One region of the Cryobacterium sp. M25 genome, then DNA from elsewhere that is predicted to be linked to it. Evidence: riboswitches for the same ligand, from Rfam matches in the RefSeq annotation. Region 1 holds a riboswitch; the other holds the start of a gene.
What was found. A riboswitch is a leader RNA that binds a small molecule or an ion and turns the genes downstream of it on or off. The one in region 1 is predicted to bind thiamine pyrophosphate.
Positions count from the first base shown of each region.

Region 2: it holds a riboswitch for thiamine pyrophosphate, as region 1 does, so the genes downstream of both, CXY81_RS13955 (ECF transporter S component) here and thiM (hydroxyethylthiazole kinase) in region 1, are expected to answer to the same signal.

Region 1 is NZ_PJJU01000056.1:154,288-161,628, forward strand. It holds gene CXY81_RS12720 (bifunctional hydroxymethylpyrimidine kinase/phosphomethylpyrimidine kinase) at 1-930, opposite strand, end outside; gene thiE (thiamine phosphate synthase) at 927-1,580, opposite strand; gene thiM (hydroxyethylthiazole kinase) at 1,577-2,383, opposite strand; TPP riboswitch at 2,377-2,470, opposite strand; gene CXY81_RS16185 (hypothetical protein) at 2,963-3,244, opposite strand; gene CXY81_RS12735 (alpha-amylase family protein) at 3,987-5,411, shown strand; gene CXY81_RS12740 (SRPBCC family protein) at 6,086-6,553, opposite strand; gene CXY81_RS12745 (hypothetical protein) at 6,706-6,960, shown strand; gene CXY81_RS12750 (phosphotransferase enzyme family protein) at 7,042-7,341, opposite strand, start outside.
Region 2 is NZ_PJJU01000057.1:185,179-192,519, forward strand. It holds gene CXY81_RS13930 (hypothetical protein) at 40-219, shown strand; gene CXY81_RS13935 (TIGR03086 family metal-binding protein) at 248-886, opposite strand; gene dinB (DNA polymerase IV) at 1,010-2,230, shown strand; gene CXY81_RS13945 (hypothetical protein) at 2,285-2,617, shown strand; gene nhaA (Na+/H+ antiporter NhaA) at 3,058-4,431, opposite strand; TPP riboswitch at 4,792-4,901, shown strand; gene CXY81_RS13955 (ECF transporter S component) at 4,939-5,571, shown strand; gene CXY81_RS13960 (ABC transporter ATP-binding protein) at 5,582-7,105, shown strand; gene CXY81_RS13965 (energy-coupling factor transporter transmembrane protein EcfT) at 7,102-7,341, shown strand, end outside.

The DNA.
Region 1 (7,341 bases):
CAGCTCGTCGGTGTCGGTGCGGATGTCACGGATGTCGTGCCACCATTCCTCGGCGACCTGGGCCGGGCTGGGGCTGGTGTGCAGGCCGCCGCGCTGCCACAGGCCGGCAAAATGCTGGATCGGTCCGTGGCCAGAGCCGACCTGCAGGTCGCCAGAGTGGGCGATGCTCTCGGTCAACCATAGTTTCGCCTCGGCTACCGCGTCCCCCCAATCTGCCAGGCTCGGCCCCGCCATGCCGGCCCGAGCCGCTACCCGGGTCGCGACAGCGGAGGAGAAAGAACACCCGGTTCCGTGGGTGTTCGGGGTGTCGATCCGCAGCCCGGGGAACTCCCGCACGGTGTGGGCGCCGACGAGGGCGTCTGGTACGAGGTCACCGGCGAGGTGTCCGCCCTTGGCCAGCACGAGGACCCCGTACGTCTCGGCGACGTGCTGCGCCTGGCGCAGCACCGCCGACCAGCTGGTCGCCACGGGAGAACCGACAAGGATGGCCAGCTCCGGGATGTTGGGCGTCACCAGGTGCACGACGCTCAGCAGGTCGCGCAGAGCCTCCTCAGCATCCTCGGTGAGCAGGCGGTCACCGCTGGTGGCGATCATCACCGGGTCGAGTACTACGAGCCCAGGCTTCACTTGGCTGAGCCACCCGCTCACGGTGCGGGTGACGTGAACGTCGGCCAGCATCCCGATCTTGACGGCATCGATGTCGACGTCGTCACTCACGGCGTGCAGTTGCTCGCGCAGGAAGGAGACCGGCGGCACGTGCACCGAGCGCACACCGTGGGTGTTCTGCGCGACCAGTGCGGTCACCACGGCCATGCCGTAGCCCCCGTTCGCCGCGATGCTCTTGAGGTCGGCCTGGATGCCCGCTCCGCCGGTCGGGTCGGTACCAGCAATGCTCAGCACGCGAGCGATGCGGGGGGATGCCCCGGTCATGCCGTCGCGCCCCAGGCTGCCCGCAATTCGAGGGCGGCCGGCTCGGGGTGCGGCGCCGCACAGATCGCCGACACCACGGCGACGCCCGCCGCCCCGCACTCACGGAGGGCGGCCAGGTCGTGCAGGCCGATCCCCCCGATGGCCACGGCCGGCAGCGTGCTGACCCCGACCAGGCGAGCGAACTCGGCCAGCCCCAGGGCAGGGGGCGCGTCACTCTTGGTGTGTGTGGCGTGCAGTGCGCCGATGCCGACGTAGTCGATCAGGGCAGGATCCTCGGCCGCGCGGCGCAGCTGGGCATCCGTCGATGCGCTGAGCCCGATCACCGCCTCACCCCCGACGAGGTCGCGCACCGCGCCGACGGGCAGGTCGGATTGCCCGACGTGCACCCCGGTCAGCCGGCGCCCGGCGGCACGGGCGGCCAGAAACACGTCGACCCTGTCGTTCACGATCAGCGCCACGGTGTCGGGCAGCACATCCGCGATGCGCAGCACGGTGTCGAGGAACTCCCGCCCGGCGGTCTCCTTCTCACGCACCTGCACGGCGCTCACGCCTCCGGCAACGGCGTGCCGCACCACGTCCACGATGCTGCGCCCGGCCGCCGCGGCCTGCCCCGAGTCGGTCACCAGGTATAGCGACAGGTCAAGGTTCATCGGAGCACCGCCCGGCGTGCGATGTCCTGCGCGTTGACGGTGGCCAGGGCGTCCACAAAGGCGACAGCGAAGCTGCCCGGACCGGTGGCGGACTCTGCCGCGAGCTCGGCCGCGACGGTGTACACCGTGGCCGCGGCCACCGTGGTGACGAACCTGTCGGCGTCGACCGTGGCGAACGCGGCCATGACCGCGCCGAGGGCGCAGCCCCCGCCGGTGATGCGGGTGAGCAACGGATGCCCGTTGTCGATGCGCACCAGCTCACGGCCATCCGTGATGATGTCGACAGGACCGGAGACGGCGATCACCCCACAGGTCATCCCGGCCAGCGCGTACGCCGCGGCCAGGGCGGCATCCACCTCGTCGGATGAATCCACCCCGCGGCCGCCGGATCCGGCGCCTGCCAGCGCAATTATCTCCGACGCGTTTCCGCGCACCACCGTGGGTCGCAGGTCGCGAAGGGCGAAGGCCAGCGGCGTGCGCACGGGCAGGAAACCGACGGCAACGGGGTCGAGCACCCACGGTGTTCCAGCATCGTTCGCGGCTGTGACGGCCTCGAACATCGCGTCGCGTTGTTCGGCGGTGGGCGTGCCGAGATTGACGAGCAGCCCAGATGCGATCCGCGCGAACGCGCCCGCCTCGCCCGGAATGTCGACCATCGCGGGCGCCGCACCGAGCGACAGCAGCACGTTAGCGGTGAAGTTCACAACGACGCTATTGGTGAGGCACTGCACGAGGGGAGGGCGGGCCCGCACCTCGTCAAGCGCTGAACAGGTGAATGAAATAAGTTCTTCTGGCGTGCGCATTTACGCGACATCCCTTCGCTAGTACTAACTAGATCAGGTTCAACGGGTGTTATCTCAGCTCCAGATGGAGCACCCCGTGTCACTTGGCTTATGAACCAGCGTATCGCAGCGCCTTCGTTCTAATTCATGGTTGGACGCGGCCAACATCTTGGCAACTGGCCGACGGAACGAGGCCATTGCGCGAGCGCACCAAGAGCTGGCCGAGCGTCTCGTATTCCATAGGCGGCGGATTCATCGTTAGTTGCGAGACACCGAGAATTAGATGACTGATGCTGCCCGGGGATGCGTCAGGACGCCTCACCCTGGTCTCAGAAGCTTCCCTACGGTCGGCCAGCCAGGATCGTGGCTACCTCGCTGTTGGCTTTGAAGTGAGCAAGCGCGTCAGCAGAGAGCAACCGGATGACGTAAACAATTCGGCGCCGTTCGCTTTCAGAACCGTTGAGGATGTTCTCGTGGTGAGCCACTCTGTTTCGGAAATCTCGCAGCGCGGCCGATGCGTCAAACTGCGTTGATCCGCGCCCGCTCGACGTTGCCTCGGGCGATCTTGTAGACGTCGCGCGAACGGCCGGTGGCCCCGTCCTATCTCATCACAACGGGAAACAATGTCATCAGTGTGGCCGAATCCGTCCAGTGCGCGTCACCAGGGAGAGTTGCCGCTGCAAGCTGGCGATCGCACGCATTGCGCAGACCGACTTCCAGATGGCTCAAATCGTGCAAGAAAGCCGCGCTCAGCTTTGCGTTCCACTCATAGAGCTCAAGCGCTCGTGAGCGAGATCGGCCGGCGGCCGCGAGGTAGGTGGAGAACCGGCCAATGCTGAGCCATTCCTCTATCCAGTGCCCCTCGCTCGATGTCGTTGCCACGGGGCGCCCTCCAAGCTAAGACTGTAATGTAAGCCCTTGATGACCGCTGTCTCATGTTACTTGGGCCACGAATTGGGAACTCCGGTACTTCGCCTTGGCGGACCCGGAGTTTTTCATTTGTCCTGCACTTTGCCAGTCGCACCAGCCCTTCAGCGACGCCCTGCGCAGCGTTTGGCCGTGGCGCCTGTCGCGCGCCAGGAAACGAGGTGCCGCGAACTCGTCCCACCGATTCAAATAGTCAGCTCGAAGTGCACCAGGATGGCGATCCCTGCCGGATGAGGTTCACCGTGGCGTGGTGTCCAGCATGGCGCTATTCCCGCGACGCGCACCCGCGATACCCGTGCGCACAGTGACGCATTTCGCATGGAGACGGTGCCCAAGTTGAGGTGGACCGCCGAGAAGCCCTCGGCGCGACCCGGCTACTAAGCTTCGCAATGCGCCTTCGCAGGAGGACGACCTGGTTCAGAGCGCTCCATTCGATCTCTTCGCCGAACTTGGCGATTCGGGCCCAACCCGGCCCGGCAGCAGCGGACCCTCTTGAGGGTTTCGATGGGTGGTCTTAGGGGGCTGGCGCACAATTCCTCGGCATGCGCTTGCACTATTGCAAACGCTTGCAGTAGCGTAACTCGAGGGTCTAGTACCTCGTTTACCGGGTTCCGCTTCCGCGGCCCGCTCGCAATCGCCCGTTCCCAATGAAGCGCGTCGGCGTGGTCCGCTGGCGCGCGCGACAAGGAGTTTCATCGTGCGCAGATCAACCCGTCCGTTGTTTGCAGCGGTGGCCGGCCTGGCCCTAGTCCTGACCCTGAGCCTCGATGTAGGAGTGACAACGCCCCGGGCGGATGCGAGTCCGCCGGGTGCCAAGGACGTCACGGCGACGCTCTTCGAGTGGTCCTTCGCATCGGTCGCCCGGGCCTGCACGAATACCCTCGGTCCCAAGGGGTATGGATTCGTCGAGGTCTCGCCGGCCCAGGAGCACATCCAGGGCTCGCAGTGGTGGACCTCCTACCAGCCGGTCAGCTACAAGATCGCCGGGCGACTCGGCAACGAGGCCGCATTTTCGAGCATGGTCAGCACCTGCCACACCGCCGGTGTCAAGGTCGTGGCCGACGCGGTGATCAACCATATGAGCGCGGGTTCCGGCACGGGCACGGGGGGCACCGTCTACAGCAAGTACGACTACCCGGGCTACTACCAGAACCAGGACTTCCACTCCTGCCGGACCCCGATCACCAACTACAGCGACCGCTCCAACGTGCAGAACTGCGAGCTCGTCGGCCTCGCCGATCTCAACACGGCGAGCACCTACGTGCAGTCCACCATCGCGGCGTACCTCAACCACCTCAGCGCCCTCGGCGTCGACGGTTTCCGGATCGACGGCGCCAAGCACATGGCCGCGGCCGACCTCTCCGCCATCAAGGCAAAACTGACCAACTCGAGCGTCTACTGGGCGCAGGAGGTCATCGCCGGCGGGAACGAGGCGGTCCAGCCGGGCGAATACACCTCGACCGGCGATGTCGACGAATTCCGTGGGGCCTTCGACCTCAAACGCATGTTCACCAGCGACAAGATCGCCTACCTGAACACATGGGGCGAGTCCTGGGGCTACCTCGCGAGCAACAAGGCGCGGGTCTTCGTAGACAACTGGGACACCGAGCGCAACGGCTCGACCCTCAGCTACAAGGACGGCAACACTTACACGCTCGCGAACATCTTCATGCTCGCCTGGCCCTACGGCTCGCCCAACGTGTACTCGGGCTATGAATTCACCAACACGGATGCCGGCCCGCCGACTGGCGGCACGGTCAACGCCTGCTACAGCGACGGCTGGAAGTGCCAGCACGCCTGGCGGCAGATCGCGAACATGGTCGCCTTCCGCAATACCGTGACGGGCACCTCGGTGACGAACTGGTGGTCTAACGGCAACAACGCGATCGCCTTCGGTCGGGGGAGTGGGGGCTTCGTCGTGATCAACCACGAGGGTGGCGCGATCAGCCAGACGTTCAAGACCTCCCTGCCCGCAGGAAGCTACTGCGACGTCCAGCACGGCGACCCCGGCGCGGGCGGCTCCTGCTCGGGCCCAAGCTACTTCGTCGCCGCTGACGGAACCTTCACCGCTACCGTGGGCGCCGGCGACTCGATCGCCCTGCACGCCGGAGCCCGCACGTAAGTGGATAGCCAACGCCATAGCTAGGGCTTCCGCGGCCTCGATGACTGGCCAACACCGACATGCATTCCGTCTCCACGTGGCGATCGCGATGTGCGTTGAGGGTCGCCCCGACCATTTCGTCGCGGTCGTACGCGCCAAACACGCGAAAGCGCCGGTTTCAGAGGTCTCGAGTGGCATCGGCATCCAACAGCTCGTGCGGGGTGGCTGGCGTGAATGGGTAGTCGGTGTTGTTTGTCTTTTCCAGCTCATACAGATCGGCCGAGGAGGTCACAGTCAATTAGGAAACGCTGAGTCCGGCAGCCTGAACTCGCGAGAGTGCCTGGCGGAAGTTCGACAGATTTGGCGGATCCGCCAGTTCAAGCCGGGCACTCCAAGATCGGCCGCCGACAGTGAACCCTCGTGCCTCCAAGCCCTCTCACTGTGGATCAACGTCTCGCAACACCAACGATCACCGCAACGACGAGTGCCGAAGGTGCCACGTGGAAGGAAGGCGTCGCGGCGCTGGCGGCTCGTTTGCGTACTCCAGCGGGTGGGAGTAGCTCGTCGTGTGCTGCTGTCTCCCCAGCGGCCCTGTCGCTGCGCCCTCCCGGCCGCACCGTTGGCAGCATCTGGCGAGGCGTACGACCGTGCAGACGGGGGTCTCGGCGTCCGGTCAGGACGTGAGCACCGTCACGTCAAGGGCGGGCGTAGCGCGACGCGAGTTGGCGCAGGGTGGCTTCGATGCCGGCGGCGTTCTGCCGAGGAAAGCCGAGCAGCTCGAAGACCTTGCCCTGCATGGCTGGGACGGTGCTGTAATCGAACGTCTCAGTGACGCGCGTAGACGTGAGCGTGAGCGGCGTGAGTTCCCAGCGCCACCGGTGGCCCGCTGGGTGACGCCATTCCACAAGCCGACCGTCCTCGAAGCGCGTCACCGTGCTGGTGATGCGATACGGGATGCCGAACTGCTTCATCGCTACCGAGAATTGTGCGCCCTGGCTGAGCCGCTGCGGCCCCGACACCGTGTCGCGGACGGTGCCCGAGCCGTCCAGCTCACCGTGACGGTGCGGATCAGCCACCAACGCGAAGACGTCGTCGGCCGAAGCCGGCACCTCGACAGTGCGCGCGACTCGGCGCGGCCCTTGCTCAACCTGTTCAACCGTCATGCTCGCCAGCCTAGGTCGTTCCCAACCGCTACTCCCCCGAAACTTCGGGGCCTCGACGACGTGGCGCCGAATCTGCGTCCGTCGAGGTCCCTCGAACGCCTGCTTCGCAGGTGACTGAGCGCGCCTCCTGAGCAAGTGATTCGGACTAGAGCATGCTCGTAGAATCAGGCTTCCCGAGCATTGCGGAGCGGCCGCAGGCGGCGACCATCTATTGGAGCGATCACATAAAAAACGGCAAATACTGGGCGGTGACTGCAGCCCTCACGGTAGTGCTCGGCGTCGCCTTGTTCACTGCTGAATTCGACGCTCTGGGGAACGGGATCCTTTTCGCTGGCTACGGACTAGCAAGCGGACTTACATACAGGTTCCTGCACACCAAAGCACTCCCACCGGCCACCAAAGGCTGAAGATCGAAGAGGCGCATCGTCGGACTCCTCACCGCGGCGACACCGCAAGTTCCGCAATGAGCCTGGATTTGTGACGAGGTGTCAAACAGTGCTGAGATCGCCCAACGCGGCTTTCAGATTCCGGTCGACTCCGTGGGCGAGCATCCGCTGGTAGGTCGCATCGCCATCAGCCGCCACTGAGCGGATGATGTCGAGTTGCCTCTGCACTCGTTGACGGATGAGCTCCAGAACGTCGCTGGCAGTGCCATCCCACTTGTAGGCCCGAAGGAAGGACTCGAGGCGTGCCCGCCGCTCGCCGAACGCAATGAATCCTTCTTCCAGCACGAGCTGTCGAGCGTGGAGCGGGACCCAGGAGAATGCGACCCAGGCAAGGTCCCCGGC
Region 2 (7,341 bases), on a different contig from region 1:
ATAACATCATCACCGTGCTCCGTTTCGCTCTACCAGACGGTGACGGTGCGCACCGCGGGGGCGGGCGTCAAGACGCTGCCGATCTGGATTCTGGACACCCTGTTTCGCCCCACCCAGGCACCGAACGTCAACGTCATCGCCGTGGTGCTGGTGCTGGTGTCGATCGTTCCGATCTACATCGCCCAACGCATTGCCGGCGCGGAAAAGGAGAGCCGGTAGCACCAGGCCTGGAGGTGCAGCCCGCGGGCTACGGCCGGCGCGGATCCCGGCCGGTCAGGGCGAGCAGCCGCGTCTGCAGCGGCGCGTTCTCGTCGGATGGTACCGGGGAGGCGAAGAGGCCGCTGGCCTCGAGGGTGTCCCGCTGGGGCTCGAACACCGTCCAGACCGCCTCGATCAGGGCCGGGTCGAGGGACTCGTCGGCGGCCGTTGCCCGCGCCAGGTCCCAGGAATGGATCGTGACGTCGGAGACCTGCTCGCGCAGGTAGTCGGATGCCGTCACCGTGTCATACGACAGGGTCACCGGTGCATCGGCCGGGGTCGTTGCCCAGGCTGCGGCCGCCAGCGCCGAATAGATGGCCCATTCCTTCGCGAGGTCCGGGCCCAGCGGGGTGAGTGAGCGCCGGGCGTCGAGCACCGAGAGGCCGCGCAGCAGCGCGGGGACCCACTGCTGTTCCAGCACCACGTGGCGCACCAACTCGGTCACGGTCCACTCGGTGTCCGGTGTGGCGGCGGCCCAGTCGGTGATCATGTCGACGCGGGCCCCGAACTCTTCGGCGGCCTGTTTCTGCAGCGCAAGCCAGTCATACGTCATGGGACTCCCTCGGTAGAACGGGTAGAGCGGGTAGAACGGGTGGAACGGATGCCCCTGCAACGCTACAACCGGCATCCGTCACCGTGCATTCCGTCACCGTGCATTCCGCCGCGGCGCTGTTCACGTTCTCCCGTCGCGGAATCGGTCGCGGGCTGTCGCCGGTCCGGGTTAGGGTCTCTCCATGAGCAGGCAGGACGCATGAGCAGGCAGGATGGCAGCGATCGCACGGTCTCGACCGATGCGGTCGACGACAGCTCCGCGACCCTGCTCCACATCGACCTGGACGCGTTCTTCGCGTCGGTGGAACTGCTCGATCACCCCGAACTGGTGCACCTCCCGGTGATCGTGGGACACCGGTCCGGACGCTCGGTGGTCACGGCGGCGAACTACGTGGCCCGACGCTACGGCGTCAATTCGGCCATGCCCATGGCGCTCGCCCTGCGGCGCTGCCCGGCGGCGGTGGTGCTCGAACCGCACATGGGCCGGTACAAAGAATACTCGGACCGGGTGATGCGCATCTTCGAAGATTTCACGCCGCTGGTCGAGCAGCTCGGCATCGACGAGGCCTTCCTCGATGTGGCGGGTGCTCGCCGTCTGCACGGCTCCCCGGCCGAGATCGGCGCGAAGATCCGGGCCCGGGTCAAGTCCGAAACCGGGCTCACCTGCTCGGTCGGAGCGGCGAGCACGAAGTTCGTCGCCAAGATGGCGTCGGGCCGGGCGAAACCCGACGGCCTGCTCGTGATCCCCGCCGAAGACACCCTCGCGTTCCTGCATCCGTTGCCTGTCGGCGCCCTGTGGGGGGTCGGCGCCACGACCGAGCAGGCGCTGCTCGGGCAGGGCCTGCGTCAGATCGGCGACCTCGCCCGCACTCCCCTCGCCGTGCTGCAGAAGTGCGTGGGCGAGGCCGCCGGCCGCAAGCTGCACGAGCTGGCCTGGGGGAGGGACCCTCGGTTGGTCACGGTGGAACACGAGGAGAAGAGCGTCGGCCACGAGGTCACGTTCGAATTTGACGTGACGGATGTCGCGCGGCTCCGCAGCGAACTGCTACGGCAGTCCGTCGCGGTGGCTGCCCGGCTGCGCCGCGCCGGCCTCGTCGGCCGCGGCGTGGTGCTCAAGGTGCGCTACACCGACTTCAGCACCGTCACCCGCTCCCGCACCCTGTCGGAACCGACCAGCGTCGGACGCCGGATCTACGAGGAGGTGGCCGCCAGCTTCGACGCGCTGGCGGCGTCCGGCATCCGGGTGCGCCTCATCGGCGTGCGCGTTGAGCAGCTCAGCGATGGCGACGGCAGTGGCGCCGGCCTCTGGGACCCTGACGATGACTGGCGGGGAGCCGAACGGGCCGTGGACTCGGTTACCGCAAGGTTTGGGCGCGGCATGGTGCGCCCGGCGTCGCTGCTGGATCCGGACAAACCCTGACCAGGCCACCACTGATCAGGCAACCGCAAACCAGACAGGGGGTAGCCTGAATCCATGACTAGCCTTCCAGAGAAGCTCGCAGATATCTCTCGTACCGCCGGCGTCAGGTCGGCCTACGGTGATCCGGTCCAGGTGGACGGCGTCACCCTGATTCCCGTTGCTCTCGTCTACTACGGCTTCGGCGGTGGCGAGGGTGACTCCGCCGCCACCGGCAGCGGGTCCGGCGGCGGGGGCGGCGGAGCATCCCTGCCGATCGGCGCCTACGTCAAATCGGGCACGACGGTGCGCTTCGAGCCCAACGTCATCTCGTTGCTCGCGGTCGGCATCCCGTTCCTCTGCGTGGCCGGCAAGGCGATCTCCCGCGTCGTCCGCGCCCTCAAACGCTAGCAGCGAGTGCGACCAACCGCCCGGTCGCCCAGCCACTCCGACTGAGGATGTCGGGCTGCTGACTGCGCTCCAGCGCTATCAGTGCCCGCCGGCCAGCTCGATGAGTGAGTCTCCATGGCCGAGGTTGAGGGGGGTTCGCGGATCGGGGGCTCCGTTGCGCTTGTTCCTGATTCCGACGCACGTTTGCGCGCGGACAGCGACGAGGTGGATGAACGTGCACTCCAACCGCCGCGTCATTCGAGCCCAAGGACCTGCGGTACATCCGTCCCGAACAAATTCGACGGAGATTGTGCCCTCAACGGCGCGTTTGGGCTCAAAAACGGGTGTTGATCGATGAATCTCCGTCGAATTGGTTCGGCGCCGGGCACGGCGTTCCGCCCGTGACGACCAGCAGACACTCCGGCTGAGGGAGTTGGGCGGCTGGGTGCGCTCCGGCCCTGTCAGTGCCCGCCGAACCGCTCGTCGCGAGCCGGATCGGCCTCGAACACGTCTGGGACGCCGTCGTTGTCGGCGTCGAGCGCCTCCTTGTCGGCGATGCGTCCGTAATGCCGGTTGCGGCTCCGCAGCACCACGGTCGCGAGTAGTGCCGCCAGCAGCGACCCGGTCAGGATGGCCACTTTGGCGTGGTCGTCATGCGGGCTGCCCTGCCCGAAAGCCAGCTCGCTGATCAGCAGCGACACCGTGAAGCCGACACCGGCGAGCATGCCGACGCCGATCACATCCACCCAGGCCAGATCCGGGTCGAGGGCGCCCCGGGTGGTCTTGGTGACCAGTACGGTGGCGAGCAGGATGCCCACCGGCTTTCCCACCACCAGGGCGACGACGATTCCGATCGCGACCGGGTCGGTGAGGGCCGTGGTCAGGCCTGACACGCCGCCGATCGTGACCCCGGCGGAGAAGAAAGCGAAGACCGGCACGGCGAAACCGGCCGAGAGCGGGCGGATGCGGTGCTCGAGGTTCTGCGCCAGGCCCGGGCCGGCGTCGGGTCCGCCGCTACGTCGGCTGCGCAGCACGGGCACGGCGAAGCCGAGCAGCACTCCGGCCACCGTGGCGTGGATGCCGGAGCCGTGCACGAGAGCCCAGGTGGCGAGGCCGAGCGGCAGCAGAACGGTGCCCGCGGCCCACCTGGTGGTGCCGAACAGGTAGGAGTACTTGTGCGCCAGAAAGGCGAAGAGGCCCAGCGGCACGATGGCGAGTAGCAGTAGAACGGGCTGGAGGTCGCCGGAATAGAAGAAGGCGATGATGGCGATGGCGAGCAGGTCGTCGACCACGGCCAGGGTCAGCAGGAAGATGCGCAGGGCGCTGGGCAGTTTGGAGCCGATCACGGCGAGCACGGCCACGGCGAAGGCGATGTCGGTTGCGGTGGGGATGGCCCAGCCGCGCAGCATTTCCGGCCCCGAGCTGAACGCGATCGCGGTAAAGATCACAGCAGGAACGATGACGCCGCCGACGGCCGCGGCGACCGGGACGACCGCGCGGCTGAAGGTGCGCAGATCGCCGGCGACGAACTCACGTTTGAGTTCGAGCCCGGCAATGAAGAAGAAGATCGCCAGGAGTCCGTCGGCGGCCCACGCGCCGAGGCTCAGATTGAGGTGCCACGGCTCGTAGCCGATCTGAAAGTCCCGCACCGCATAGTAGAAATCGGAGGCCCCGGTGTTGGCCAGGATCAGCGCGAGAACCGTCGCCACCAGCAGGAGAGCGCCGCCCACGGTCTCTTTGCGCAGGATCGTCGAGACGTGCAGGTACTCGGGATAGCTGCTGCGGCGAAAGACGTTCAGTTTCGGGGTGGGAGGAAGAGGTGATGGTTTCGGCATGGACGAGCCTCAGTCAATCAGGATTTTGTGGCACACGAACATTGCTGTCGACCAGACTTCCCGACTCACCACTTCGAGCGTACCGCGTTCGGGCGCTCAACGCCGCCCGCGCTAGCTACACCGCCAGCGGCCCATCCGCTGGCGGGAGCCCGGCCCTTCCCGCCAGCTGCGGGGGATGTGCCAGGGTCCGCGCACGGGTAGCCCGCGTCGCATCCGTCGTCGCCGCAAAATGAAGTGGCGCAGCAACAGAAGCAACAGCCCGGCGAGGATCAGGGGAACGGTGAACGTCATTCGCGCCCGACAGTGATGCGGGGGCGAGGCGAGGACTCCATCCCGCGAGTCTAGGCCGAGGTCTATACTTGATACGAACACGGGAGTCCGGTCAACCGGGCTGAGAGGAAGCTTCTGAAGCTTCGACCGTCGAACCTGATCTGGATCATGCCAGCGCAGGGAGGCAGATTTTCTCGTTCCCGTGCCCTGGAACCATCTACGGAAAGGGCACAAAAAGTGCACGCAACAACCACCCTTCTCACCTCCACCACGTCCCGCCGGCCGCGTAACTTCCGGTGGCGGGTCGTCGACATCGTAATCGCCAGTGTCATCGGCGTGGCCAGCGGGCTGATTTTCGTCGTCTGGAACCAGGCATACAACCCGCTCAGCGGCGTGCTCACTCCGCTGCTGCCGGGCCTGCAGGCTCTCCTGGGCGGCGGATGGCTGTTCGCCGGTGTGCTCGGTGGCCTCATCATCCGCAAACCCGGCGCCGCGCTCTACACCGAGCTGCTGGCGGCGGTCGTGTCGACCCTGGTCGGCGGCACCGCCTGGGGGGCCACCATTCTGGTGTCCGGCCTGGTGCAGGGTCTCGGCGCGGAGCTGGTCTTCGCGCTGTTCTTCTACGCCAACTACCGCCTCGTCGTGGCCCTGCTCGCCGGCGCGGGCGCCGGCCTTGCCCTCGCCGTCAACGACCTGTTGCTCTGGTACCCCGGATCGGCCGTTCCCTTCATCACCATCTACACAGCCTCCTCGATCGTCTCCGGCATTGTCGTGGCCGGACTGCTGTCCTGGCTGGCCATGCGTGGCCTCGCCCGCACCGGCGCTCTGTCGCGGTTCGCCGCCGGGCGATCGAACCGCACCCAGGTCTAGGGGGACGGCGATGACACCGGCAGCAGCGGCATCCGTCTCGGGCGCGTCCGTCGTGGCCCGCGGCTGGGGATGGCGGCATGCCGGGCGGCGGGGCTGGGCCGTCGACGGCCTCGACCTGCGAATCGAGCCGGGCGAGCGCGTGCTGCTGCTCGGCGCTTCCGGGGCCGGCAAATCGACTCTGCTGCACGCCCTCGCCGGGGTTCTCGGCGGCGACGAGGAGGGCGAGCAGCGCGGTCAGCTGCTTGTGAACGGCGCCGGGCCGACCGCCGCGCGAGGCCAGGCCGGGCTGCTGCTGCAGGACCCTGACTCCCAGGTGATCCTGGCGCGGGTGGGCGACGACGTCGCCTTCGGCTGCGAGAACCTGGGGGTGCCCCGCGAGGAGATCTGGCGCCGGGTGAGCGACGCTCTGGACATGGTCGGCCTGGACCTGCCGCTCTGCCATCCGACGTCGTCGCTGTCGGGCGGACAGAAGCAGCGCCTCGCCCTCGCTGGGGTGCTGGCGATGCGGCCGGGGCTGCTGCTGCTCGACGAACCCACAGCGAATCTCGACCCTGGAGGCGTGCTGGATGTGCGCGATTCCGTTGCCCGCGTGCTCGAGAACTCCGCGGCGACGTTCATCGTGATCGAACATCGGGTCGCCGTCTGGCAGAACCTTGTGAACCGGGTGATCGTGCTCGACGCGGCCGGGGGAGTGCTGGCCGACGGCCATCCCGACGACGTGCTGACCAGGCAGGGGGAACGGCTCGCGGCCGCGGGTGTCTGGGTGCCCGGGCGGGGCAACGGTCTGGCTTCATCGCGGGGCGAGACCCGCTCGGCGTCGGCGCCCGGCTCGGTTCCTCTGCTCCGCACGCCCGGCCTCGCGATCGCACGCACGCGCGCCGACGTGCTCGCCCGGGACATCGACCTCACGGTGCACGCCGGCACCGCTCTGGCAGTCACCGGTCCGAACGGCGCCGGCAAATCGACCCTGATGCTCACCCTCGCCGGCCTGCTGAAACCGGCCGGGGGAGCGGTGCTCGCGAGCCCGGAGTTCGCCGACGGGGCCGACGAGGAACCGATCCGCTGGAAGTCCCGCCAGCTGCTCACCCGCATCGGCACCGTGTTCCAGAGCCCGGAGCACCAGTTCGTGGCGGCCACAGTGCGGGCCGAACTCGCCGTAGGGCCGCGCGCCCTCAAACGGCCAAAGGCGAACATCAATGCCCGGGTCGACGAGGTGCTGCAGCGCCTGCGCCTGGACCACCTGGCCGAGGCGAACCCGTTCACCCTCTCCGGCGGCGAGAAACGTCGGCTGTCGGTGGGCACCGTGCTGGCCACCCAGCCACGGCTGCTCATGCTCGACGAGCCCACCTTCGGCCAGGACCTGCGCACCTGGCGGGAGATCGTGGCCCTGCTCGACGAACTCCTGCGGGAGGGCACCGCGGTGGTCGCCGTCTCGCACGACACCGACTTCGTGGCCGCCCTGGCTGACCGGGAGTATCACCTGACCGGGCAGGCCGGCCCCAGCGTCACGCCGCGGCCGGCGGTGTCCCGGTGAGCGTGCTGACGCCTGCCCGGGGAACCCAGGCCATCTTCCGGATCAACCCGGTCGCGAAGCTGGCCGCCGCGCTGCTGCTGGCGGGCGTGCTCATCCTCACCATCGACTGGGTCTCCGCCGTCGTCGCCCTCGCCTGCGAGTTCGTGCTCTTCTTCTGGGCCGGGCTGTCCCTGAAGGCCTTCGCGGTGCGCACCCTGCCGGTCTGGATCGCCGCACCAACCGCCGGCGTCACCACC